DNA from 3 places in the Phyllobacterium sp. 22229 genome. Region 3 is predicted to be linked to each of the others. Evidence: riboswitches for the same ligand, from Rfam matches in the RefSeq annotation. Region 3 holds a riboswitch; each other region holds the start of a gene.
What was found. Region 3 has a riboswitch for cobalamin ahead of ACTJJ7_RS19465 (aromatic ring-hydroxylating oxygenase subunit alpha). Riboswitches for the same ligand answer to the same signal wherever they lie in the genome.
Positions count from the first base shown of each region.

Region 1: linked by a shared signal. The riboswitch ahead of bluB (5,6-dimethylbenzimidazole synthase) and the one ahead of ACTJJ7_RS19465 (aromatic ring-hydroxylating oxygenase subunit alpha) in region 3 are both predicted to bind cobalamin.
Region 2: linked by a shared signal. The riboswitch ahead of ACTJJ7_RS03405 (ribonucleoside-diphosphate reductase subunit alpha) and the one ahead of ACTJJ7_RS19465 (aromatic ring-hydroxylating oxygenase subunit alpha) in region 3 are both predicted to bind cobalamin.

Region 1 covers NZ_JBQEPA010000013.1:43,736-51,567, reverse strand. The annotation lists gene ACTJJ7_RS16780 (DMT family transporter) at 1-560, shown strand, start outside; gene metF (methylenetetrahydrofolate reductase [NAD(P)H]) at 1,066-1,989, opposite strand; gene ACTJJ7_RS16770 (ArsR/SmtB family transcription factor) at 1,989-2,996, opposite strand; gene ACTJJ7_RS16765 (DUF2293 domain-containing protein) at 3,139-3,456, shown strand; gene bluB (5,6-dimethylbenzimidazole synthase) at 3,389-4,141, opposite strand; cobalamin riboswitch at 4,208-4,383, opposite strand; gene ACTJJ7_RS16755 (MOSC domain-containing protein) at 4,410-5,018, opposite strand; gene ettA (energy-dependent translational throttle protein EttA) at 5,138-6,787, opposite strand; gene ACTJJ7_RS16745 (lysophospholipase) at 7,352-7,832, shown strand, end outside.
Region 2 covers NZ_JBQEPA010000002.1:228,591-236,422, reverse strand. The annotation lists gene hemP (hemin uptake protein HemP) at 233-373, shown strand; gene ACTJJ7_RS03425 (hemin-degrading factor) at 398-1,456, shown strand; gene ACTJJ7_RS03420 (heme/hemin ABC transporter substrate-binding protein) at 1,461-2,378, shown strand; gene ACTJJ7_RS03415 (FecCD family ABC transporter permease) at 2,375-3,496, shown strand; gene ACTJJ7_RS03410 (heme ABC transporter ATP-binding protein) at 3,499-4,290, shown strand; cobalamin riboswitch at 4,341-4,551, shown strand; gene ACTJJ7_RS03405 (ribonucleoside-diphosphate reductase subunit alpha) at 4,660-7,539, shown strand; gene ACTJJ7_RS03400 (ribonucleotide-diphosphate reductase subunit beta) at 7,593-7,832, shown strand, end outside.
Region 3 covers NZ_JBQEPA010000016.1:118,477-126,308, reverse strand. The annotation lists gene ACTJJ7_RS19470 (2Fe-2S iron-sulfur cluster-binding protein) at 1-948, opposite strand, end outside; gene ACTJJ7_RS19465 (aromatic ring-hydroxylating oxygenase subunit alpha) at 956-2,200, opposite strand; cobalamin riboswitch at 2,327-2,525, opposite strand; gene ACTJJ7_RS19460 (DUF1868 domain-containing protein) at 2,637-3,347, opposite strand; gene ACTJJ7_RS19455 (L-fuconate dehydratase) at 3,429-4,706, opposite strand; gene ACTJJ7_RS19450 (fumarylacetoacetate hydrolase family protein) at 4,746-5,591, opposite strand; gene ACTJJ7_RS19445 (SDR family oxidoreductase) at 5,760-6,494, opposite strand; gene ACTJJ7_RS19440 (MaoC family dehydratase) at 6,533-6,982, opposite strand; gene ACTJJ7_RS19435 (Gfo/Idh/MocA family protein) at 6,983-7,832, opposite strand, start outside.

The sequences.
Region 1 (7,832 bases), on a different contig from region 3:
CCGTCGATGAAAAGATCAGCGCCAACAAGATCGCCGGCATCCTGCTCGGTGTCTTCGGCACGGTGGTGATGATCGGGCCCGGCGTCCTCTCCGGCCTGGGCGGGCCGCTGTGGGCGGAAATCGCCGTGCTCGCCGCCACACTCTCCTATGCCTTCGCCAGCATTCTCGCCAAGCGGTTCAAGGGCATTCCGCCAACGGTGACCGCGACCGGCCAGATGACCGCTTCGACGCTGATCATGATCCCCGTCGTCCTGCTTTCCAGCGGCATGCCGGATTTTGCCGCGCCCGATCAGGGCGTCTGGGCCGCCGTGTTCAGCCTCGGGCTGCTCTCCACTGCCTTCGCCTACATCCTGTTCTTTTCCATCGTCCGCGCCGGCGGCGCCACCAATGCCTCGCTGGTCACGCTGGTGGTTCCCGTCAGCGCGATCCTGCTTGGAACAGTTTTTCTCGGGGAGGAACTGGGCTTGAAGGATTTTGCCGGCATGGCGCTCATCGCCCTTGGCCTTCTGACCATCGACGGCAGGCTGCTCGCAGCGTTGCAAAAACCGCAAAAAAGATAGAGTTTTCAACAAATCCTAACGGGTACGGCTCGGTATTTCCGGGCTGGATTGCGGCGCAATTGTGTCACAAACCAGTGAGAAAACACGTGCATTGCATCTTGGTGCAATGCAAAAATAAACCAAATTCCCGGTCATTTTATCGTGAATTGACGATTTTTCATTCCAGTAAATGCGTTTCATTTCAGAAACTTACCGTTGAAGAGCAAAAAATTTCTACAGATCATGTCACATCGCGGTAACATTTCCGCTTTTTCTGTGGCAATTTTCCGCTATGCTAAGACGGTTAACTGCAGGAGACAAACAATGGGACTTACACGTTCGATGAACGTCCTCATGATCTGTGCAGCGTTCGCATTTATCGGTGCAATGGTCGTAGGACTCATACCCTGATTGAGAAAAAGAGCGCCGTGGAGATGGTCTCTGACCGTTAAGAAGGTGACAGACAAATTTGGATGGCCCGGTTGCAACAACCGGGCCATTTCCAATTTAACGCTACTGCCGGATATCAGGCCGCGCCAGCCAAGGCCGGTTCCAGCGGTGCGCTGGCAGGGCGGATGCCGATGAGGTGGCAGATGGCGAAGGCAAGATCGGCCCGGTTCATCGTGTAGAAATGGAAATCCTGAACGCCGCGCTCGACCAGATCGAGAACCTGCTCGGCAGCCACCGCCGATGAGACCAGCGCATGGGTCTGCGGATCGTTTTCCAGCCCCTCGAACCGCTCGGCCAGCCATGCCGGAATGTGGGTCCCGGCCTTCGAGCAGAAATTGGTGACCTGCGTGAAATTGTGGATCGGCAGGATGCCCGGCAGGATCGGAATATAGATACCGGCGCGGCGGACCTTTTCGACGTAACGCTCGTAGAGATCGTTCTCGAAGAAGAACTGCGTGATCGCCCGCGTCGCGCCATTGTCGACCTTGCGCTTGAGCATGTCGATATCGGTGGCGAAATCCGGGCTTTCCGGGTGCTTTTCCGGATAGGCGGAAACGGAAATGTCGAAATCGGCAAAGGCCTTCAGCCCGGCGACGAGATCGGCACCGTTTTCATAACCGCCGGGTGTCGGCTTGTAATGGGCACCGACGCCGCCGGCCGGATCGCCGCGCAGGGCGACGAAGCGCTTCACACCCATGGCCGCAAACTCGCGCACCACGGTATCGACCTCTTCCTTGGTCGCATCGACGCAGGTCAGGTGCGCGGCGGCATTCACATCCGTTTCGGTCAGGATGCGCTTGATGGTGCGCGCCGTGCGTTCGCGGGTGGAACCGCCGGCACCGTAGGTTACAGACACGAATTCGGGATTGAGCGGCGCAAGGCGCGTCACGGTTTCCCACAGGCGCTCTTCCATCACCTCGGTCTTCGGCGGGAAGAATTCAAAGGAAACCCGGATATTGGTTCCAAGGTCGGCACGGCGGGATTGGCGGAAAAAGCTCATCAGACACTCTCCGTTACGCGGGAGGTTAAAGCGGGATCAGCAATCAGCAGGCGCGGGTCGCGTGCCAACCACAGTTTGACGGTCAGTTTGTCTTTGTCTTTTGGTTCAAGTTCGAGGCTGTTTTCCAGCGCCAGCCCGGCCTCGGTCAGCCAGTCGCGCATCTGGTTGTCGTTGAAGCCAAGCCGTATATGCGCATGGCTGTCCCGCAGGAATTCAAGATCGTGCGGGGCGAAATCAACGATCAGCATGCGCCCGCCTGCACGCAAGGCGCGGGCCGCCTCGCGAATGGCTTCGGCAGGATTGTCTAGGAAATGCAGCACCTGATGAATGGTCACCAGATCAAAGGATTCCCGGTCCACCGGCAGCGAATAGACGTCACCCTGGCGGACCTGCGCATTGGTGATGCCGGACCGGTCGAGATTGGAGCGGGCAATGGTCAGCATGTCGCGATTGATATCGATGCCGACACCGCGCACGTAAAGCGGGGCAAACAGTTCGAGAAGGCGGCCGGTGCCGGTGCCCACATCAAGCATCGCCTGGAACGGCGTGCGCCCAATGATCTTCGTCAGCGCGGCTTCCACCGCGCCATCCGGCACATGCAGCGAACGGATCGCATCCCAGCTCGTGGCATTGGCACTGAAATAGGCGGCGGCCCGCTCGCGGCGCTGCAGCTTCACCGAGCCGAGCCGCTCGATATCGCGCTCCAGCAACGGATCGGACACATCAAGACGATCGAGCAGGATCCGGGCGATATCGCCAACCACCAGGGATTCAGCCAGACGGAAATAGGCCCAGGAGCCCTCCTGATAGCGGTTGATCAGATTGGCTTCGAACAGCAGCTTGAGATGGCGGGAGACGCGCGGCTGCGACTGCCCGAGGATGGAGGTCAGATCGGAAACCGTCAGATCGCCGCGAGACAACAGCGCCAGAATGCGCAGGCGGCTAGGCTCCGCCGCTGCTTTCAGCGTATCGACCATCAGGTCAAGATTGAGATCACGTTTGTCCATCAAGACACCTTCAAAAGATATAAAGATATGTTTATGTGAGAAATACAGATTTGGCAAGGAGTGTTTTTCCGTTGACGGCAAATTTTGTCGCGTCTGAAATAGGCAGGTATATCGATCAGCGAATCGGCGGGAAGAGAGTGCAATGAGTTCAGGAACCAACCGCCAAAGGGCTATCGGCAAGGCGCTGACGCTGCTTTTGCCGGCTGTGCCCTATTCGGATTCCGAGCCCATACGCGCCGCCGCCACGGCACCGCACATGAAAAGCCTGCCGCCGCCCATTGCGGTGTGGCTGGCCACGGTCGCCCATGTCCGCCATCAGCATACGGACTACGATGCGCTGCGCGACGAGGGCTACGACAAGGAGTCGGCCCGCTTCTTCGTGCTTGAGGCCATCAACCGGAAACTGACGGAATGGCGGGCAACGCGGCTGCTCGATCCGGACGAGGACGATCCGAGCTGATCCCGGCATGTTCTGCCCACTGATCTTCATAGATGAGCTGGTCCAGCGGCAGCCGTTCGCGCCAGCCGCGCTTCTGTAATTCCGGCTGATCGTAGAGCTGGTCGACATAACCGATGCAGAGATAGGCGATGATCTCGACATGATCGGGGATGGCCAGAATGCGGCGCATGTCCTGGTCGTGATAGATGCTGACCCAGCCGACGCCGATGCCTTCCGCCCTTGCCGCCAGCCACAGGTTCTGCACGGCACAGACGGTGCTGTAGACGTCCATCTGCCGGTTATGGGTGCGTCCCAGGACGACATCGCCGCCGCGCGTCCGGTCACAGGTGATACACAGATTGACCGGCGCCTTGACGATGCCCTCAAGCTTCAGCGATGCATAGAGCGCCTGGCGCTCGCTGGTGAACATGGCCTTTGCTTCGGCATTGGCGCGGGTAAAGGCCGCGTGCACCTCGGCTTTGCGTGCCTGATCGCGAATAAGAATGAAATTCCACGGCTGCATGAATCCCACTGACGGCGCGTGATGGGCGGCGTCGAGCAGCCGCATCAGCACTGCATCGTCAATAGGGCGCGGCAGGAACTGGTCGCGCACATCGCGGCGGGTATGGATGGCCTTGTAGACGGCGGCGCGCTCGTCCGCGGAAAAATCGGCGGCTGCAACGGGACCATAGACAGAATCGTGCATCGTTTGCTCCCAACAATGCGAGGGCCAGATTACCCCGGCCCAGACACCTCCCCGCTGTCCGTGCGGTTTCGGCTATCCGGTCCGGCCGGTCTTCTGACTGAGGTTCATCTGAACCGCGCGCCTTCCGGGTTTCCCCGTGGCAAACTGCGCGGCCCATCCCCTATACAGCGTTGGGCACGTGCCGGATTTGCACCGGCTTCCCGATTCTCCTGCATGCAGGCACCGGACCTGCATTCCATTCGCCACAGATCGGAAAAAGACGCAAGCGTCAGCCGGGATAAATCCATTGCTCCGGCAGGCGCGCATCGACTTTTTCACCGGAACGGATAAGCCCTGGCACCTCGACCCAGGCCACGATGCCGCGCAGCCGCTTCGATGCCTTGACAAAATCAAGCGCCGTCGAGGTGTGATCGGCCGTCTGCGCCCGCTCGGCGATGGAGCGTCCGGCGACCTTGCACGGTGCGTTCTGGCCGTCGACCTTCAGCGTCACCCCGCCTTCGAAAAACAGCAGCGTGCGCGGCGGCAGCATGGAAAGCGAGGGAATGCCATCGACAACCATGTTGGCGCCGATCCATTCGGGTTTGACATCCGCAAGGCCCATGGCGCTGGCAATCATGTCAAGTTCATCGGCCGCCAGAATGGAAATATGCCGCTCGTTGCGCATCTCGGTGCCGCGCGGATACCAGGGCTCGCGCCCGCCCGACCGGCGTGTCAGGCCCGCGTGAAAATCGCCGCGTATGCCTTCAAAGGTAAGATCGAGCGTGTCCGTGGCAGCGGTGACAAAACTGTCTTTTGGCGCCTGGAACAGCCCGCTCACCCGCCCGGCGATCTTGCGGGCCGGAAGGATGTCCGTTCTGGTTGCGAAAAGATCTGTCATGACGGCACTCCGGTGAAATCAGCCGCATCTTAGGAAAATTGCGTGTTAAAACCAGCCAATATCACTGATGGAAACGTCAAAATTGGTGATGGGAAGGCGTTGCCGCCCTCCCGGCCGCATCAGCGTGTCAGAGGCTTGTAGCTCGGACGCTTCGGATTGACGCTGTCCGGTCCCAGACGGCGGATCTTGTCGTTCTCATAGTCCTGGAAGTTGCCTTCGAACCATTCGACGTGGCTGTCACCCTCGAAGGCGAGGATGTGTGTCGCCAGACGGTCGAGGAACATGCGGTCGTGGCTGATGATAACGGCGCAACCGGCGTATTTTTCCAGCGCGTCTTCCAGAGCCGCAAGCGTTTCGGTATCCAGATCGTTGGTCGGTTCGTCGAGCAGCAGGACATTGCCGCCGGACTGCAGCATCTTGGCAAGATGCACGCGGTTACGCTGACCGCCGGACAGATTGCCGACCTTCTGCTGCTGATCGCCGCCCTTGAAGTTGAACGCCGAGACATAGGCGCGCGAATTCATCTCGTTCTTGCCGATCTTGATGATTTCATTGCCGCCGGAGATTTCTTCCCAGACATTCTTCTCCGCCGCCAGATGATCACGGCTCTGGTCGACATAACCGAGATGAACCGTTTCACCGATACGGATAGAACCGGAATCCGGCTTTTCCTGTCCGGTGATCATCTTGAACAGCGTGGTCTTACCCGCACCGTTCGGACCGATGATGCCGACGATGCCGCCGGGGGGCAGCTTGAAGGTCAGGTTTTCGATGAGAACACGGTCACCGAAGGATTTGGTAAGGTTCTCGGCTTCGATAACCACCTGTCCCAGACGTTCCCCCGCCGGAATGATGATCTGCGCATCGCCGGGACGCTGCTCATTGGCGGCATCGACCAGCGCATCATAGGCCTTGATACGGGCTTTCGACTTGGCCTGGCGCGCCTTGGGGCTGGCGGAAATCCACTCGCGCTCGCGCTCCAGAGCCTTCTGGCGCGAGTCGTCCTCACGGCCTTCCTGCTGCATGCGCTTGGCCTTCGCCCCGAGATAGGCGGAGTAATTGCCCTCGTAGGGAATACCGCGGCCGCGGTCGAGTTCGAGAATCCAGCCGGTCACATTGTCGAGGAAGTAGCGATCGTGCGTGATCAGCAGGACGGAGCCGGCATATTCGCGCAGGTGCTTTTCCAGCCATGCGGTGGTTTCGGCGTCAAGGTGGTTGGTCGGCTCGTCGAGGAGCAGAAGATCGGGCTGCGACAGGAGCAGACGGCACAGCGCCACGCGGCGGCGCTCACCGCCGGACAGCTTTTCCACGCCGGAATCACCGGGCGGGCAGCGCAGCGCTTCCATGGCCATTTCCACCTGGGATTCCAGATCCCAGAGGTTCTTGGCGTCGATGATGTCCTGCAGCCGGGCGCCTTCATCGGCGGTTTCGTCGGAATAGTTCATCATCAGTTCGTTGTAGCGGTCGAGAATGGCCTTCTTGTCCGCGACGCCGTCCATGACGTTGCCCATCACATCCTTGTTCGGGTCCAGAACCGGCTCCTGCGCGAGGTAGCCGACCGTGGCACCATCGGCCAGCCAGGCTTCGCCGGTATATTCCTTGTCCATGCCGGCCATGATCTTGAGAATGGTCGACTTACCCGCACCGTTCGGTCCGAGAATGCCGATCTTGGCATCGGGGTAGAAGGAAAGATGGATGTTTTCGAGAACCTTCTTGGTTCCGTATGCCTTGTTCAGGCCGGCCATATGGTAAATGAATTGGCGTGCCATAACGCGCGTCACTCCGATGTTCGGGATTTTTGGGACATGAATTTGCGCCGTATGTAGGCGAAAGGGGCGCGGGTGGCAATGCACGCGGCGTTTATTTCGGGATTGCCGGGCGTTTTACATTCTTATCGTGCGTGGTTCGACAAGCACAACGGAAATGAAAACCGTCCTCCAAAACGAGCGAAACCGGGTGCGGATATTTCCGTCACCCGGTTTCCCCTCTGGTGCCGCATTTGGGGAGCGTCCTCTTCCCCCCGGAACGGCCATGTAACTGGCAAGCGCCTGGATATCCCGGTCCAAACAACCATCCCACCGCCGCAAACCAGCGCTCTGTCAGCCGTAAAAGCCGGGGACAATCGAGACAAGACACGGGATCCAATCTCTTTCGGAAAGAAGTTTTGCGGCAAGTTTTTGCCGTTTGCAAGAGGTTTTGCAAAATAAAATTGCAGGCACAGGCATGTGATTATTTATTGTGCAAAAACCCGGAGAGATACCCGAATTTACGCAGAATTTATTGTGGATTGACTAATCACGCGCCACCCTTTCAATTGATCGCGGGAGGCATGAATGGGTTTTGCAGACATCGAAACGATCCGGTCAGCGACGGGCGCGGCGCTGGCCATGCGCTTTTCGCCGGCAGCAGGCGCGGACAAGGCCGTTGTCCAGATCAGCCATGGCCTGGCCGAACACAGCCTGCGCTATGGCCGGTTTGCCGAACATCTCAACAGGCACGGTTTTCACGTCTACGCCCACGACCATCGCGGCCACGGCTATACCAAAGCCGATGGTGCTCCGCCCGGTCGTTTCGCCCTTCGCGACGGCATGCGTCTGGTGCTCCAGGACATGGACACCATCAACGCCGCCGCCCGCGCCCGCCATCCGGGCTTGCCGCTTGTCCTCTTCGGCCACTCCATGGGCGGCCTGATCGGCCTCAATTATGTGCTGGGCTATCAGGAAAAGGTCGACGCCGCCGCCATCTGGAACGCCAATTTCTCTGCCGGGCTTGCAGGACGGCTGGCGCAGGCCATCCTGCGCGCCGAACGCATGC
Region 2 (7,832 bases), on a different contig from region 3:
GGCGGTCAGCTTGCTTGCAATTTTGTGATGTTTTTCAAGCGCCAACTAACTTGACTCGTTGACTCCTCTTTATGTTGAGTAATAAATATGATCATACGAGTCAAGTTTGAACTATCCGTTGCCGAAGCATTCCGGCAGCGACAGCACGAAAAGGCTGGCCGCAATGTCACGACGCCAAATCATCGATCTTCAAGTCCGGCTTCCGAGGCTGGCACCGCTCGCACGCGAAATCATGCCGGTCCGGCAAACGGATATGCGCGTCTACGGCAGCGAGATCCTGTTCGACGGTTCCAACGAAGTAGGGATCGAACATGCCGGCTCGCTCTACCGTCTCAAAATCACCCGACAGGGCAAACTCATTCTCAACAAGTAACGCATCGATAGGCACCCGAAGACAATGACTGATACGCACAAGCCAGCCCCCCAGGACATCCGGCAAGCTCGGGAAGACAATCCCAAAATGCGCGAGCGCGACCTTGCCCAGCAGCTTGGCATTACCGAGGCCGATCTGGTTGCAGCCTTTTGCGGCCTCAATGTTGTTCGCATTACACCGCGCATCGAAACCTTCCTGACCGAGATACAGACCCTTGGCGAGGTGATGGCGCTGACGCGCAACGAAAGCGCCGTGCACGAAAAGATCGGCGTCTACGACAAGCCCATCGTCGGCAAGCACGCCTCCATGCTCCTGGGCGAACAGATTGATCTGCGGCTGTTTCCCGACAGCTGGGCGCACGGCTTTGCGGTGGAAAAGCAGGACGGCGAATTCACCCGCCGCAGTCTCCAGTTCTTCGATGCCGCCGGTGAGGCAATCCACAAAATCCATCTGCGGCCCGCTTCGGATCTCGACGCCTACCATGCCCTTGTCACCAAGCTGCGTCTCGATGACCAGTCGCAAAGCATAGAATTGACCCCGCTGCCGAAGCCCGAGGAGAAGACCGCGGAAATTCATGAACTTGATGCGGACGGCTTGCGCAATCGCTGGACGCAGATGAAGGATGTGCATGAATTCTTCGGCATTCTGCGCTCGCTGAAGATGACGCGCCATCAGGCGGTGCAGGTGATCGGGCAGGATTATGCCTGGGCATTGGATCGTGACGCCTTGAGCGCCATGATGCAGCATGCGGTGCAGGAACAGATACCGATCATGTGCTTTGTCGGCAATCGCGGCTGCATCCAGATCCATTCGGGTCCGATTGCGAATATCAAGACGATGGGGCCATGGCTCAATATCCTTGATGAAACGTTTCATATGCATCTACGCCTCGACCACATTGCCGAGTTGTGGGCCGTGCGCAAGCCGACCAAGGATGGGCATGTGACATCGCTCGAAGCCTACGGCGCCGACGGCGAGATGATCATCCAGTTCTTCGGCAAGCGCCACGAAGGTTCGGGCGAACGGGAAGACTGGCGCCAGCTTGTTGAAAACCTGCCCCGCATCCTGCGTTCGGCCGCGTAAGGAAATGACCATGTTCGCTAAACGCCAGAGCAAGCCGGCAAGGCTGCATCTCGCCGCGTCACTCGCCGGGCTGATGGCATTGCTGACCCCGAACGGCATGGCATCCGCCGAAGAAGTCACCGGCCGTCTTCCCGATGCCAGCCGGGTGGTGTCCATCGGCGACTCCATCACGGAGATCATCTATGCGCTGGGAGAGGAGGGGCACCTTGTCGGCCGCGACCAGACAAGCACCTATCCGCAAGCGGCGCAAAAGCTGCCCGATGTCGGCTACATGCGTGCGCTGTCGCCGGAAGGTGTTCTTTCGATCAACCCGACAGCCATCATTGCCGTGGAAGGCAGCGGTCCGAAGGAGACGATTGATGTCCTGAAGAAGGCCAGCATCCCCTTTGTCTTCGTACCGGAGGACTATACGGGGAAAAGCATCCCGGCAAAAATACGCGCCGTGGGCACAGCCCTTGGTGTTGATGAAAAAGCCGAAAAGCTGGCATCGCAAATCGAGAAGGATTTGCAGGCGGCCGAGGACGCGACGAAAAACATCAAGAACCGCAAGCGCGTCCTATTCGTCCTCAGCGCTCAGGGCGGCAAGATCATGGCCTCCGGCACCAGGACAGCCGCCAACGGCATCATTGCGCTGGCCGGTGCCGACAATGCGATTACGGAATATCCCGGATACAAGCCATTGACGGACGAGGCGATCATCACGGCCAAACCCGACGTCATTCTGGTCATGGACCGCGGCGGTGACCATTCGTCCGACAATGCCGATCTTCTTGCCAATGCGGCGATCGCCGCAACGCCCGCAGGCAAGGACAAGAAGATCATCCGCATGGGCGGCCAGTATCTGCTGGGCTTCGGGCCGCGCGCGCCGAAGGCAATTCACGAACTGGCACAGGCCATGTACGGCAACGAACTCGGCAAATGAGTGAGACCGTCTTGAGAAAGCCTGCCGTCCTTGCTTCCGCACGGGGCGGCAGAAGGCTGCGCCCGGAGGGCGACCGGTCGGCATTGGCGCGCATGGTCATTGCCTGCCTGTGCTTGGTGCTTGCCGCCACCATCGTCTTCAGCCTTGCCTTTGGTGCATCCGATGCGTCGGTCCTCTCCGTCGTCAAGACATTGATTGCCGGAACCGATGCGGCGGACAATGGGCTTTCCGTCCGCGACCGCATCATCATCTACGATATCCGCCTGCCGCGCGTCATTCTCGGCGCGCTGATCGGCGCGTCGCTCGCCGTATCGGGTGCGGTCATGCAGGGATTGTTCCGCAATCCGCTGGCCGACCCCGGCATCGTCGGCGTCTCGGCGGGCGCCGGGCTTGGCGCTGTCAGCATCATCGTTCTCGGCGGAACCTTCCTCGCCCCGATGATCGCCCTGTTCAGTCTCTACGCCTTGCCGCTTGCCGCTTTTTTCGGCGCCCTCATCTTCACGCTCGTCCTCTACCGGGTCGCAACCCGGCGCGGACAGACATCCATCGCCACCATGCTGCTTGCCGGCATAGCGCTTGGCGCCATGGCCGCCGCCTATATCGGGGTCCTGGTCTATATCGCCGACGACAAACAGTTGCGCGACCTGACATTCTGGGGACTGGGATCGCTGGCGGGAGCCAACTGGGTCAAGATCGCAGCGTCCGGTCCGCTCATTGCGCTGGCCCTTGTCATTTCGCCATTCCTCGCGCGCGGCCTCAACGGGCTCGCCCTCGGGGAAGCATCGGCCAGTCATCTCGGCATCCCGGTGCAGCGCTTCAAACGCATCGCCATTGTCACGGTTGCAGCAGCGACCGGCGCATCGGTTGCGGTCAGCGGCGGCATCGGCTTTGTCGGCGTGGTTGTTCCGCATCTTCTGCGCCTCGTGATCGGTCCCGATCACCGCTATCTCCTGCCGGCCGCCGCTCTCCTTGGCGCCAGCCTGCTGCTGATTGCCGATGCGGTCAGCCGGACCATCGTTGCGCCGTCCGAACTGCCCATCGGCATCGTCACGGCGGCCGTCGGCGCACCGTTCTTCCTGTGGATATTGCTGCGCCGCCGCGGCATTCTGGACCTCTGATCATGATCCGTGTTTCCAATGTCTCTGTCTCTCTCGGCCGAAGCAGGATTGTCGAGCATGTATCCTTCGATGCGGAGGCGGGCGCATTCTGCGTCATCGTCGGCCCCAACGGATCAGGCAAGACCACGCTGATGCGCGCACTCTCCGGCGACCTGCCGCATGAGGGTGTCATCAACATCAACGGTGTGCCGATCAACCGGCTGAAGCTCTGGCAGATGGCAAGCATGCGGGCGATCCTGCCGCAATCCACCTCGCTGTCCTTTCCGTTTACCGTGCGCGAGATTGTCAAGCTGGGCATGACCAGCGGCCGCTCCGGCGCCGCGCGGCACAACGTGGAAACGTTGCCGGACGAAGCGCTCGAACGGGTCGACCTCGCGGGCTTCGGCGGGCGGTTCTATCAGGAACTCTCCGGCGGCGAGCAGCAGCGGGTGCAACTGGCGCGCGTCCTCTGCCAGGTCTGGCAGCCGGTGCTGGACGGCCAGCCCCGCTTTCTTTTTCTCGATGAGCCGGTGTCGAGCCTCGATATCAAGCATCAGTTGATCATCATGCAGATTGCCCGCGACTTCGCCGATCGCGGTGGCGGGGTTATCGCGATCCTGCATGATCTCAACCTGACCTCCATGTTTGCCGACCGCGTCGTGGTTATGCACAGAGGGCGGGCCGATTCTGTGGGTACGCCCATGGAGGTCTTGACGGATGACCGCATTCTGCGTGTTTATGAATGTGCGCTCAAGGTCGGCGGTCTGCCCGGCAAATCCGTGCCGTTCGTGTTGCCGCAATCCGCAACGCTCTGAGCAAGCGAAGATGTCGCTATCTACCTATTGACTGTAGATGGCAATTTGATACTAAATATAGATGTTATGGTTCTCCCCGAGTCGCAAGACCGGGAGCTAAGAGGGAAGCCGGTGAGATGTCCTGGACATTGATGCCGGCGCTGCCCCCGCAACTGTAAACAGCGAGTTGTTGTCGACAATGCCACTGGAGCCCCGCTTCGGGAAGGCCGACACCAGCGCCGACCTGTGAGCCAGGAGACCTGCCATGACATGATGAACGTCCACGGGCGGGGTGTCCCGGTGTGTCGCTTGCAATGGTCGGCCGCAAGCTGACCGGATTCTTGCACGCGTGCGCTCGACCTTTGCCCCCAACATTTGGGGTATAAGCACATGTCTCTTTCTCTTGAAACCACTCGCACCGATGGACTTGCACCCATTCGTCACGGCGAAACACAATCTACGTCCGCCGAGCCCGGCTATCGTGTCATTCGCCGCAATGGCTCGGTTACCCCCTTCGACCCGCTGAAAATCACCGTTGCCCTGACCAAAGCCTTCCTCGCCGTTGAAGGCAATGTCGCCGCCGGTTCCCGCCGCGTGCATGATGTCGTCGAAGGCCTGACCACCGACATCGTGACAACGTTGAAGCGCCGCAGCAGCGAAGGGCGTCTGTTTCACATTGAAGACGTGCAGGACCAGGTTGAACTTGCCCTCATGCGCAGCGAAAACCACAAGGTTGCGCGCGCCTATGTTCTTTACCGGGAAGAACGCGCGCGAGAACGGGCGAAGCTGGTTGAACCGGTGGCCGAAACCGGCCCGTCGCTGAGCGTGACCCTGCCGGGTGGCACCAGGGCACCGCTCGATACGGTGCGTCTTGCCCGCATCATCGATGAAGCCTGCGAAGGACTTGAGGGGGTCAGCGCCGCGCCAATCCTCAGCGAAACCCAGCGCAATCTCTACGATGGCATTACCCTTGACGAGTTATCGCTTGCACCCATTCTGGCGGCGCGCACGCTGGTTGAAACCGAACCGAACTATGCCTTTGTCACCGCGCGGCTGCTTCTCGACAAGCTGCGCCGCGAAGCCTTGAGCTTTGTCTTCGGCAGGCCCGAACAGGCAACCCAGCATGAAATGGCGGAACGTTATGCCGATTACTTCCCGGCCTATGTGAAGGCTGGTATTGAAGCCGAACTGCTCGATCCGGAACTCGCCCGCTTCGACCTGCATAAAATTGCAGCGGCCCTGAAGCCGGAACGCGACTTGCAGTTCCAGTATCTCGGCCTGCAGACGCTGTATGACCGCTATCTCCAGCAGACGCGCGGCATCCGCTTCGAGCTGCCGCAGGCTTTCCTGATGCGCGTCGCCATGGGCCTTGCCACCCGCGAGATCGACCGGGAAGCGCGCGCCATCGAATTCTACAACCTCCTGTCATCCTTTGATTTCATGGCATCCACCCCGACGCTGTTCAATTCCGGCACATTGCGGCCGCAGTTGTCGTCCTGCTTCCTGACCACCGTTGCCGACGATCTCGACGGCATCTTCAAGGCGGTGAAGGACAATGCGCTCCTGGCGAAATATTCCGGCGGCCTTGGCAATGACTGGACGCCGGTGCGCGGTCTTGGCGCCCATATCAAGGGAACCAACGGCGAAAGCCAGGGTGTCGTACCGTTCCTGAAAGTGGCCAATGATACGGCCATCGCGGTCAACCAGGGCGGCAAGCGCAAAGGCGCGGTCTGCGCCTATCTCGAGACCTGGCATGTCGACATCGAGGAATTCCTCGATCTGCGCAAGAACACCGGTGACGACCGCCGCCGCACCCATGACATGAACACGGCCAACTGGGTGCCCGATCTGTTCATGAGCCGCGTGGAAAAGGACGAGCCGTGGACCCTGTTCTCACCCGACGAGACGCCGGATCTGCACGACCTCTATGGTGCGGCATTCAAATCCGCCTACGAGGCGTATGAAGCCAAGGCGGCACGCGGCGAAATCCGCGTCTTCCGCACCGTTCGCGCTCTGGACCTCTGGCGCCGGATTTTGACCATGCTGTTCGAGACCGGCCATCCCTGGGTCACGTTCAAGGACCCCTGCAATATCCGCTCGCCGCAGGGTCACGCCGGCGTCGTGCATTCCTCGAACCTGTGCACCGAGATTACCCTCAACACATCGAAGGATGAAGTTGCGGTGTGCAATCTTGGCTCGATCAATCTTGCCAATCACATTGCAGCCGAGGGCCTCGACCTTGAGCGTCTCGGCCGCACTGTGGCGACGGCCATGCGCATGCTCGACAATGTCATCGACATCAACTTCTACACCATCCCCGAAGCGCGCTCTTCCAACCTGCGTCACCGTCCGGTCGGCCTCGGGCTGATGGGGTTCCAGGATGCATTGCAGGCTCTGCGCATTCCCTACGCGTCCGATGAGGCCGTGGCTTTTGCCGATCTCAGCATGGAAGCCATTTCCTACCATGCCATTTCGGCATCGGTTGACCTCGCCAGCGAACGCGGCAGCTATCCAAGCTTCAACGGCTCACTCTGGTCGAAGGGCATACTCCCCATCGATTCCGTCGAACTGCTCGATCAGGCCCGCACGGCAGCCGGCGCCAGGCTTTCGATGGACCGCAGCACGACCCTTGACTGGGAAGTCCTGCGCAAGCGGGTGACGACAACCGGAATGCGCAATTCCAACACCATGGCGATTGCCCCCACCGCGACGATTTCCAATATTTGCGGCGTCGCCCAGTCCATCGAGCCCGCCTACCAGAACCTCTTCGTCAAATCCAACATGTCGGGCGACTTCACCGTCGTGAATGCCGCGCTGGTGCATGACCTGAAGCAGCGCGGGCTGTGGGACGAAGTGATGATTTCCGACCTGAAATATTTCGACGGCTCGGTGGGTGAAATCGACCGCATCCCCGCCGACCTCAAGGCGCTCTATGCCACGGCGTTCGAAATCGACAGTGCATGGCTGATCGAAGCAGCCTCGCGCCGGCAGAAATGGATCGATCAAGCCCAGTCGCTCAATCTCTATATTGCCAACCCGAGCGGCAAGAAGCTCGACGAGCTCTATCGCCTCGCGTGGAACAGCGGCCTGAAGACGACCTATTACCTGCGCTCGCGCTCGGCCTCGCACGTGGAAAAGTCCACGCTGAAAGGCACGGACGGCAAGCTCAATGCCGTCGCCGCCAAGCCGGTTGCCGAACCGATCATCCTGTCGGAGCCGGCCGGCAATGCCTGCTCGATCAACGATCCGGACTGCGAAGCCTGCCAGTAAGCGCGCAACCACGCCTGCCATAGATGCTTTGCAATGAATTGAAGGAAAAGACCATGCTTGACTGGACCAACACCGAAGCTGCCGCCAATGCGGCGCGCGCCATCCATCCCGCCCTCGCACCGGATCAGGCACCCGCCGCCGATGCGACAGGCCTTGGCGATATCGTGCGCGGCGGCGGCCGTGTGCGCGTCGATGACAAGGCGATGATCAATTCACGTGCCGACGTCAATCAGTTGCTGCCGCTCAAATATCACTGGGCCTGGGAAAAATATCTCAATGGCTGCAACAATCAC
Region 3 (7,832 bases):
GCCGGATTCGCAGGCCGCCGCAATGCGGATACCCGCGCCGCGCGCCGCCTTGAGGATCGTATCCCCCGGCATGCAGGGCACATCCATGCCCGACATGGAAAAGGTGATCGTTGCCGATGCTTCCACGGCATCGATGGACATCACGTCAAATGCGGGCAGCACCGGCTCTGCAGCCGGACCGAAGCTTTCCTGATGATACCGCGCCATGTCGAAACCGCCGGCTTCGAGCATGTCGCGCACATCGCGCATGAAACCCTCCGGACCACAGCAGAAGATCGTCCTGTCCTTGAAATCGGGCGACAGCAGCGGCAGCTTGGGCGCTTCCAGCCGCCCGCGAATGCCGGTCCACACCTGCCCCATCTCGTGTTCCTTGATCAGAAACGACAGTTTCAGGTTGGGCATGCAGCCGGTGAGGTATTCGAGCTCCCGCCGGAAGATGATGTCGCTGGGCCGGCGGGCGCAGGTGACGAAGCTGATATCGCTCTGCGGGGCGCAATCATGCATCCAGCGGGTCATCGACATCATCGGCGTGATGCCGGACCCGGCCGAGATGAACAGGTACTTTTCTCCCGGATGCCTGCGCATGGAGAAATCGCCGAGGGGACCGAAGGCCTTCAGCCGCATGCCCGGGGTCAGATGATCCAGCATCCAGCGGGTGCCGATGCTGTTCTCCTGCGCCTTGACCGTCACGGCAATGGTGAAGGGCCGTGACGGGCTGGAGGAGAGCGTATAGGTGCGCAGGACGGCTTCGGGCTGCACCGGCAGCTCGAAGGTCATGAACTGGCCCGGCTCATAGCGGAACCAGTTCTGGTTGTCGGAACGGAATGTGAAGGTCTTCACATTCGGCGCTTCCTCGATGATCGACAGACACTCCAGCAGATGCAGCCGGTCATTCCATGGCTGCATCTGGTCGAGGTGCGGGTAAGACTGAGGAACGCCCATGTTCATTGTGTACCTATGCTACCTTGCTGAGCCGCGTATCGCCGCCGGAAAGACGCTCTTCCATGAACGTGCAGTACCATTCGAGGAATTGCAGCACGCCGCCTTCATGCTCGGGCGAATAGGGTCCGGGCTCATAGGCGGGCGAGCGGATGCCGAAGGCGTTTTCCTCGACGATGCGGCGGTCCTGGTCATTGGTCTCAAGCCAGACATGCGTCAGTTCCTCGATGGTGTAGTCCACACCCTCGACCGCATCCTTGTGCACCAGCCATTTGGTGGTGACCTGCGTTTCATCCGGGCTGAGCGGCAGCACGCGGAAGGAAATGGCGTGGTCGCCGAGGACATGGTTCCATGTGGTCGGATAGTGGAACAGCAGCAGCGAGCCGATCTGCTTCTCGTTGACGCTGTTGCTGAGCTGACGGCCGACGGCGCGGCGCCCGCTCATCGTATAGCTTTCCGCATCACGCAGAAGCGGCACGCGGGTGGCGCGGTACTGGCCGTCATCCGACATGCGGAACGTGCTTGGCAGGCCTGCCGCTTCGCAACGCTGCCAATGGGCGGCGATTTCCGGATCGTCGGCGGCGCCCTGGACACCGCTCACGCTCGGCGCTTCCGGGAAGGTCTTGCACAGTTCGGGATGATTGGCCACACAGTGGTAGCATTCGCGGTTGTTTTCCCAGACCAGCTTCCAGTTGCCCTTCTCGACGATGGTGCTCTGAAAGGCGACCTTAGTTTCGGTGAGGTGGTGCGGTGCGAGATAGGGTTCGATCAGTGCGCGCGCCGCGCTGAAATCGACAGGATTCTGCGCCAGGCAGATGAAGATGTAACCGCCGACGCTTTCGCACGGCACCGGTTTCAAGCTGTGCTGGCTGGCGTCGAAATCATCGCCCATCTGGCGGGCGAACAGCAGGCGCCCGTCAAGCTCGTAGGTCCACTGGTGATAGGGGCAGACGAGCTTTGCCGACGTGCCGCGCTCGGCCGAACAGACGCGCGAGCCGCGATGGCGGCAGGAATTGTGGAAAGCCCGGATCTGGCCCTGGCGGTCACGCACGATGACAACGGGATAATCGCCGACCTGCACCGTGAAAAAATTGCCCGGCTTGGCGACTTCGCAATCATGGCCGATGAACAGCCAGTCGCGATAAAAGATGTTCTCCATGTCCAGCCGGAAATAATCCGGATCGGAGTAGAAGGCCTGTTCAAGGCCGTAGCCCGGTTTCCGGTTTCTCAGGTCCCGGAGCAGTTCGTTGCGTATATCCATGTCGTGTCCTCGCCTCGATGTTGCGAAAGAACTGACTGGTGGTGACGGAGGAAGAACGCCTGCACGGCCGGCCACCGGCCGATACCCGCGCAGAATCATGCTCCTTGATCGCCCACCGCGATCAGTCGGTTTTCATGTCCCGAGGCTGGTTTCCGGGCTCTGGAGTTGCCGTATCGGCTGTCACGACGCCTTCCCGGATTGTGGCCCAGTGGCTGTTATGCCGTGTTTCACTCCACTACCGTTGCGGGGGCAGCGCCGGGTTTCCGACCGGCTTCCCAATTCTCCGCTTCCCTAGAAAAGCGGCACCTCAAGTGCCCCGATAAAAGCATCCGCCACCCAAAAAGAATAGGTGCGGAAACGACATCGCATTTACGTAAGACGACACGTAGGGTGCCTGTACACTATGTCGCAGATTGGCGATCAAACGGCCACTGGTTCAATCCAGAACCACCAGTTCCTCGAAATGATTCATATCGGCGAAACTGCAGAATGCCGGCGGATTGAGTGCAATGACCGGCGATTCACGCCGGATGAATGCTAGGCAATCATCCAGAAGTTCCTGCCAGGCCCCGAGCCTCTCATCGGGAAAACGCGCGATGGGATAGGCCAGCGTGACATGGAAGACATAGGTGTCGTGATCAGGATGCCGGTAACCGAACGGCACAGCCAGTTCGTCGCGCCAGGCGCGCATGATGCGCTCGTCATATTCGCTCGCTCCCGCCACGGTGAGGCCGGCGGGCGTCACGTCGATCACCTCGACGTTGAACGGTCCGCAGCCCTCGAAATCCTGCAGGCGATCCACGTAAAGCCGCGTCATCTCGTCGATGCTTGTCTCCAGCGGAACGTCGTCGGGCCAGTAGGACGGGCGGCGGCGATATTCGATAATGCCCTGAAACAGCGTCATGTGCAGGCTGGAGACGGGGGTAAAGGCCAGCTGCCCGGCATCGGGCATCGCCAGCATCCGTTCGCGCACCGCAATGACCGAGGCTTCCGACTCGGAACCCTTCACCAGATGGCAGACAACCGTATTGCCGGGTTCCGGCTGAAAGACGCCCGCACTGTTGTAGCGCCTGCCGAGATGCACCGGCGGTTCCGGGTGCAGGCTGGCGGCAAAGCGGGCAAGCGAAGGCTTGATCAGGTCGAGCATGGGAACTCCGTGACGAGAGACGACAATGCAATCGCCATAGGACAGCTCTTTGTCAGGCAGATGAAGCCCCCGCCCATTTTGCTATGGCCGGTAGAGATATTCCTCGATCGACGCCTGTTTCATTTCAATCGAGAAACCCGGCAGCAACGGCGGCATATAGGCGGCATCCCGGATATGGCAGGGATCGACAAAATGCTCATGCAGATGATCGACATATTCGATCACCCGGCCCTCTTTCGTGCCTGACACGGCGATGTAATCGATCATCGACAGATGCTGCACATATTCGCAAAGGCCGACACCGCCCGCATGCGGCCAGACGGGCAGTTCATATTTTGCGGCAATCAGCAGCACGGCCAGCACTTCATTCAGACCGCCCATCCGGCACGAATCGATCTGCACCACATCGATGGCGCCTTCGGCAATGAACTGCTTGAACATGATGCGGTTCTGGCACATCTCGCCGGTCGCGACCTTCACAGGCTTGATCGCCTGCCGGATCTTGCGGTGACCCGCCACGTCATCCGGGCTGGTCGGCTCCTCGATAAAGAACGGCTTCACGAAGGCAAGCTTGTTGACCCAGTCGATGGCCTCGCCCACTTCCCAGACCTGGTTGGCATCGATCATCAGGATACGGTCCGGCCCAATCACCTCGCGGGCGATGGTCAGGCGGCGGATATCGTCTTCAAGATCGCGGCCGACCTTCATCTTGATGTGATTGAAACCGGCATCGACCGCTTCCTGGCAGAGGCGGCGCAGCTTTTCATCGGAATAGCCGAGCCAGCCTGCCGAGGTGGTGTAGCAGGGATAACCTTCCGCCTGCAGCGTGGCGATCCGTTCCTTCTTGCCGCTCTCCGCCTTGCGCAGGATGGCGAGTGCGTCCTCGCGCGTCAGCACGTCGGTGAGGTAGCGGAAGTCGACGATATCGACGATTTCTTCCGGCGTCATTTCGCCGACCAGCTGCCAGACCGGCTTGCCCGCTTCCTTGGCAAGCAAGTCCCAGACCGCATTGACCACTGCGCCCGTTGCCAGATGCATCGCGCCCTTGTCAGGCCCGATCCAGCGCAACTGGCTGTCGCCGGTGATGAAGTGCCAGAAACGGCCGGGATTTTCCTTCACCCAGTCCAGTTCCAGTCCGACGACGAGGTGCTTCATCGCTTCAATCGCCAGGCAGCAGATTTCATTGCCGCGACCGATGGTGAAAGTCAGGCCATGACCGGACAAAGCCGTGTTGTCCGTATCGAGGATGACATAGGCGGCGGAATAATCCGGGTCCGGGTTCATGGCGTCCGATCCGTCCAGGCTTTGCGAGGTTGGGAAACGGACGTCAAAGACGCGAAGATCGGTAATGCGGGTCACAATATGCCTCTTGATTGATGTTGCGGGCCAGACGCCGACTCAAATGTCGGCGCGTGCCACCTGTTTCTGGGTGCCAAGACCGTCAATGCCCAGCTCGATCACGTCACCCGCCTTGAGGTAGCGCGGCGGCTTCATGCCCATGCCGACACCGGGCGGTGTTCCGGTCGAGATGATGTCGCCGGGATGCAGCGACATGAACTGGCTGAGATAGGAGACGAGGAAGGCAGCGCCGTAGACCATGGTTTTCGTGGAACCGTTCTGCATGATCTCGCCATTGACCTTCAGCCACATGCCAAGATTTTGCGGGTCGGCCACCTCGTCCTTGGTCACCAGCCACGGGCCTGTCGGCCCGAACGTGTCGCAGGATTTGCCCTTGGTCCATTGCCCTGCCCGCTCCGTCTGGAAGGCGCGCTCGCTGACATCGTGCACGGTGCAGTAACCGGCGACGTAATCCAGCGCCTCGGCTTCATCAACATATTTTGCCGTGCGGCCGATGACGATGCCAAGCTCGACTTCCCAGTCGGTCTTTTCCGAATCGCGCGGAATGACCAGGTCGTCATTCGGGCCTGATATGGCCGATGTGGCTTTCATGAAAATGACCGGCTCCGGCGGCACGGCCATGCCGGATTCCGCCGCATGATCCGCATAATTCAGACCGATGCAGATGAATTTTCCGGTTCCGGCAACGCAGGGGCCGAGGCGCGGATTGCCGCCAACGGCAGGCAGGCTCTCTAAATCCAGCGCCGACAATTTTGCCAGCGCTTCCGGGTCGAGCACGGCCCCGGCAAGATCGCTCACCACGCCTGAAAGATCGCGGATATGCCCCTTGGCATCCAGCACACCGGGCTTTTCCTGTCCCGGTTCGCCATAACGTAGAAATTTCATCGTCTGTTCCTTCCGATTGCATGGGAGGAGGCTTCTGACAATTCATCCTGATGAGGAAGCTGGTGCGGTTTTCGAGAACCGGAGCGCAGTGGACATTTTCGTCCATGAGAGCACCGGAAGCGCAGAAAATCGCATCAGATGCCCATCAGGGTGGATTGGCAAAGTCTCCTAGACGGTCCAGCCGCCATCGATGTTATAGGCCTGCCCCGTCGTGTAGGTCGCACCGGCGAGATAGACGGCAAGGTCGGCAATTTCCTCCGGCAGGCCGAGACGGCCCATCGGCTGGCGGGCAATGAAAGCCGCGCGTGCGGCCTCGTAGTCGCCGCCCGCCCGCATGCGTTGTTCCAGCGACGGGCTTTCCACCGTGCCGGGGCAGATCGCGTTGCAGCGGATGCCCTGCGTGATGTATTCGGCGGCCACCGACTTGGTCAGGCCGAGCACAGCCGCCTTGGTGACGCCATAGGCGAAGCGGTTCGGCACGCCCTTCACGCTGCTGGCAACCGACGACATGTTGATGATCGCGCCATCGCCGCGTTCGATCATGCCGGGCAGGACGGCGCGGATCGTCCGGATCATCGCCCGGACATTGAGATCGAGGGCGAAATCCAGATCCGCATCGGGCATTTCAAGGATCGAGCCGCCATGCACGAAACCGGCACAGTTGAAGAGCACGTCAATCGGACCGATCTCTCCGGCAACCTGATTGACCTCTTCGGTTTTCAGCACATCCAGCTTGCGCGGTTTGATCCCCGCCTCCTGCGGCAGTGCATCGAGCAATTGCTGGTTGATGTCAGTGGCATGGACGATTGCGCCTTCGCGCGCAAAAGCCAGCACCGATGCGCGGCCGATGCCCTGCCCTGCCGCTGTGATCAAAACCCGCTTGCCTGCAAGCTTACCTGTCATTTCAAACCTCCATCTGGCACATTGAGGTGCCCGTCATATCAATTTGTTCTGCGCTCGGCGATCAGGATATGGTCGGCTGCGAGCACGACTTCATCGCGTTGGTTGAGAACCTCGCAGCGCTCGACCACGCGCCCGCTTCCCGGGCGTTTCGGATCGTCTTCCTTGGCGCTGATGGTCACGCGCGTGCGGATGGTGTCGCCGATGAAGACCGGCCGCACGAAACGCAGACGGTCATAGCCATAGGAGAACGCCACCGGATTGATCAGGCTGGCGGTGAGGCCGACACCGATGGAAAAGATCATTGTCCCATGCGCAACCCGCTGGCCGAACGGCGTGGTCTTGGCAAATTCGGCATCCATATGGTGCGGGAAGAAATCGCCGGTGTGACCCGCATGCACGACGAAATCGGTTTCAGTGATCGTGCGGCCCGTCGTGGTGCGCACGTGGCCGATGGCATAATCCTCGAAATAGATGGCCTGTTCCGACATTCACGCCTCCGGCTTTTGCGCCAGCGGCGTTGCCGGCGCCGCACTTGATTGATAGGCGGCCTCGACCAGCGCCATGGTATGCCAGGCGTCTTCGACCGAACTGACCAGCGCGGTGTCCTCGCCGTTGGCAAAGCGCTGCAGATTGGCCATGCGTCCGACAAAGGCATCGGGGAACCATGCGCCCTGCAGCGGAACATTGATCCAATCGGAGCCGCCCTTCGGATAGATCATCAATTCGTCCGGCTCGCCGCGCGGATAGTCGAGATTGACCCCGAGCTTGACATAGGCAGCGCCTTCGGTGCCGCTGATGCGGAACTCGCAGGCCTGAAACCTGCGCCCGAATTTGTGGTCATGATTGATCGACAGCGAGCAGCGCACCCGCTCGCCATAGTCGAGAATGGCGCTCGTGCGTGTCTGCGCCACCGCATGGCCGGGGTGCCCCAGTGTCTTCGCGTGCACGCCCAGCGGATTGCCGAGAATCTCGCGGATCACATCGATGTAATGGATCGAATGCATGGCGATCTCGACACGCGGCAAACCGTTGAGAAACGGCCATAGCGACCATGGCGTGTCCAGCGCCAGCCAGGCATCGAAATCGATGACCTCGCCCAGCCAGCCCTGCGCGATCGCATCTTTCAGCGCCAGCATCATCGGGGCGAATCGCAGCTGGAAATTGACGGCAGCGGTGATGTTGCGCTCCCGGCAGATCCTAAGAATTTCCGTGGACTGGGCAAGATCGCTGCCCATCGGTTTCTGGATCAGGGCGAAGGAACCCTCCGGCAGGGCTTTCAGCACATCCGCATGGCGTGCGGGCGGCGTCGCCAGATCGTAGATAGAATTTTCCACGGCC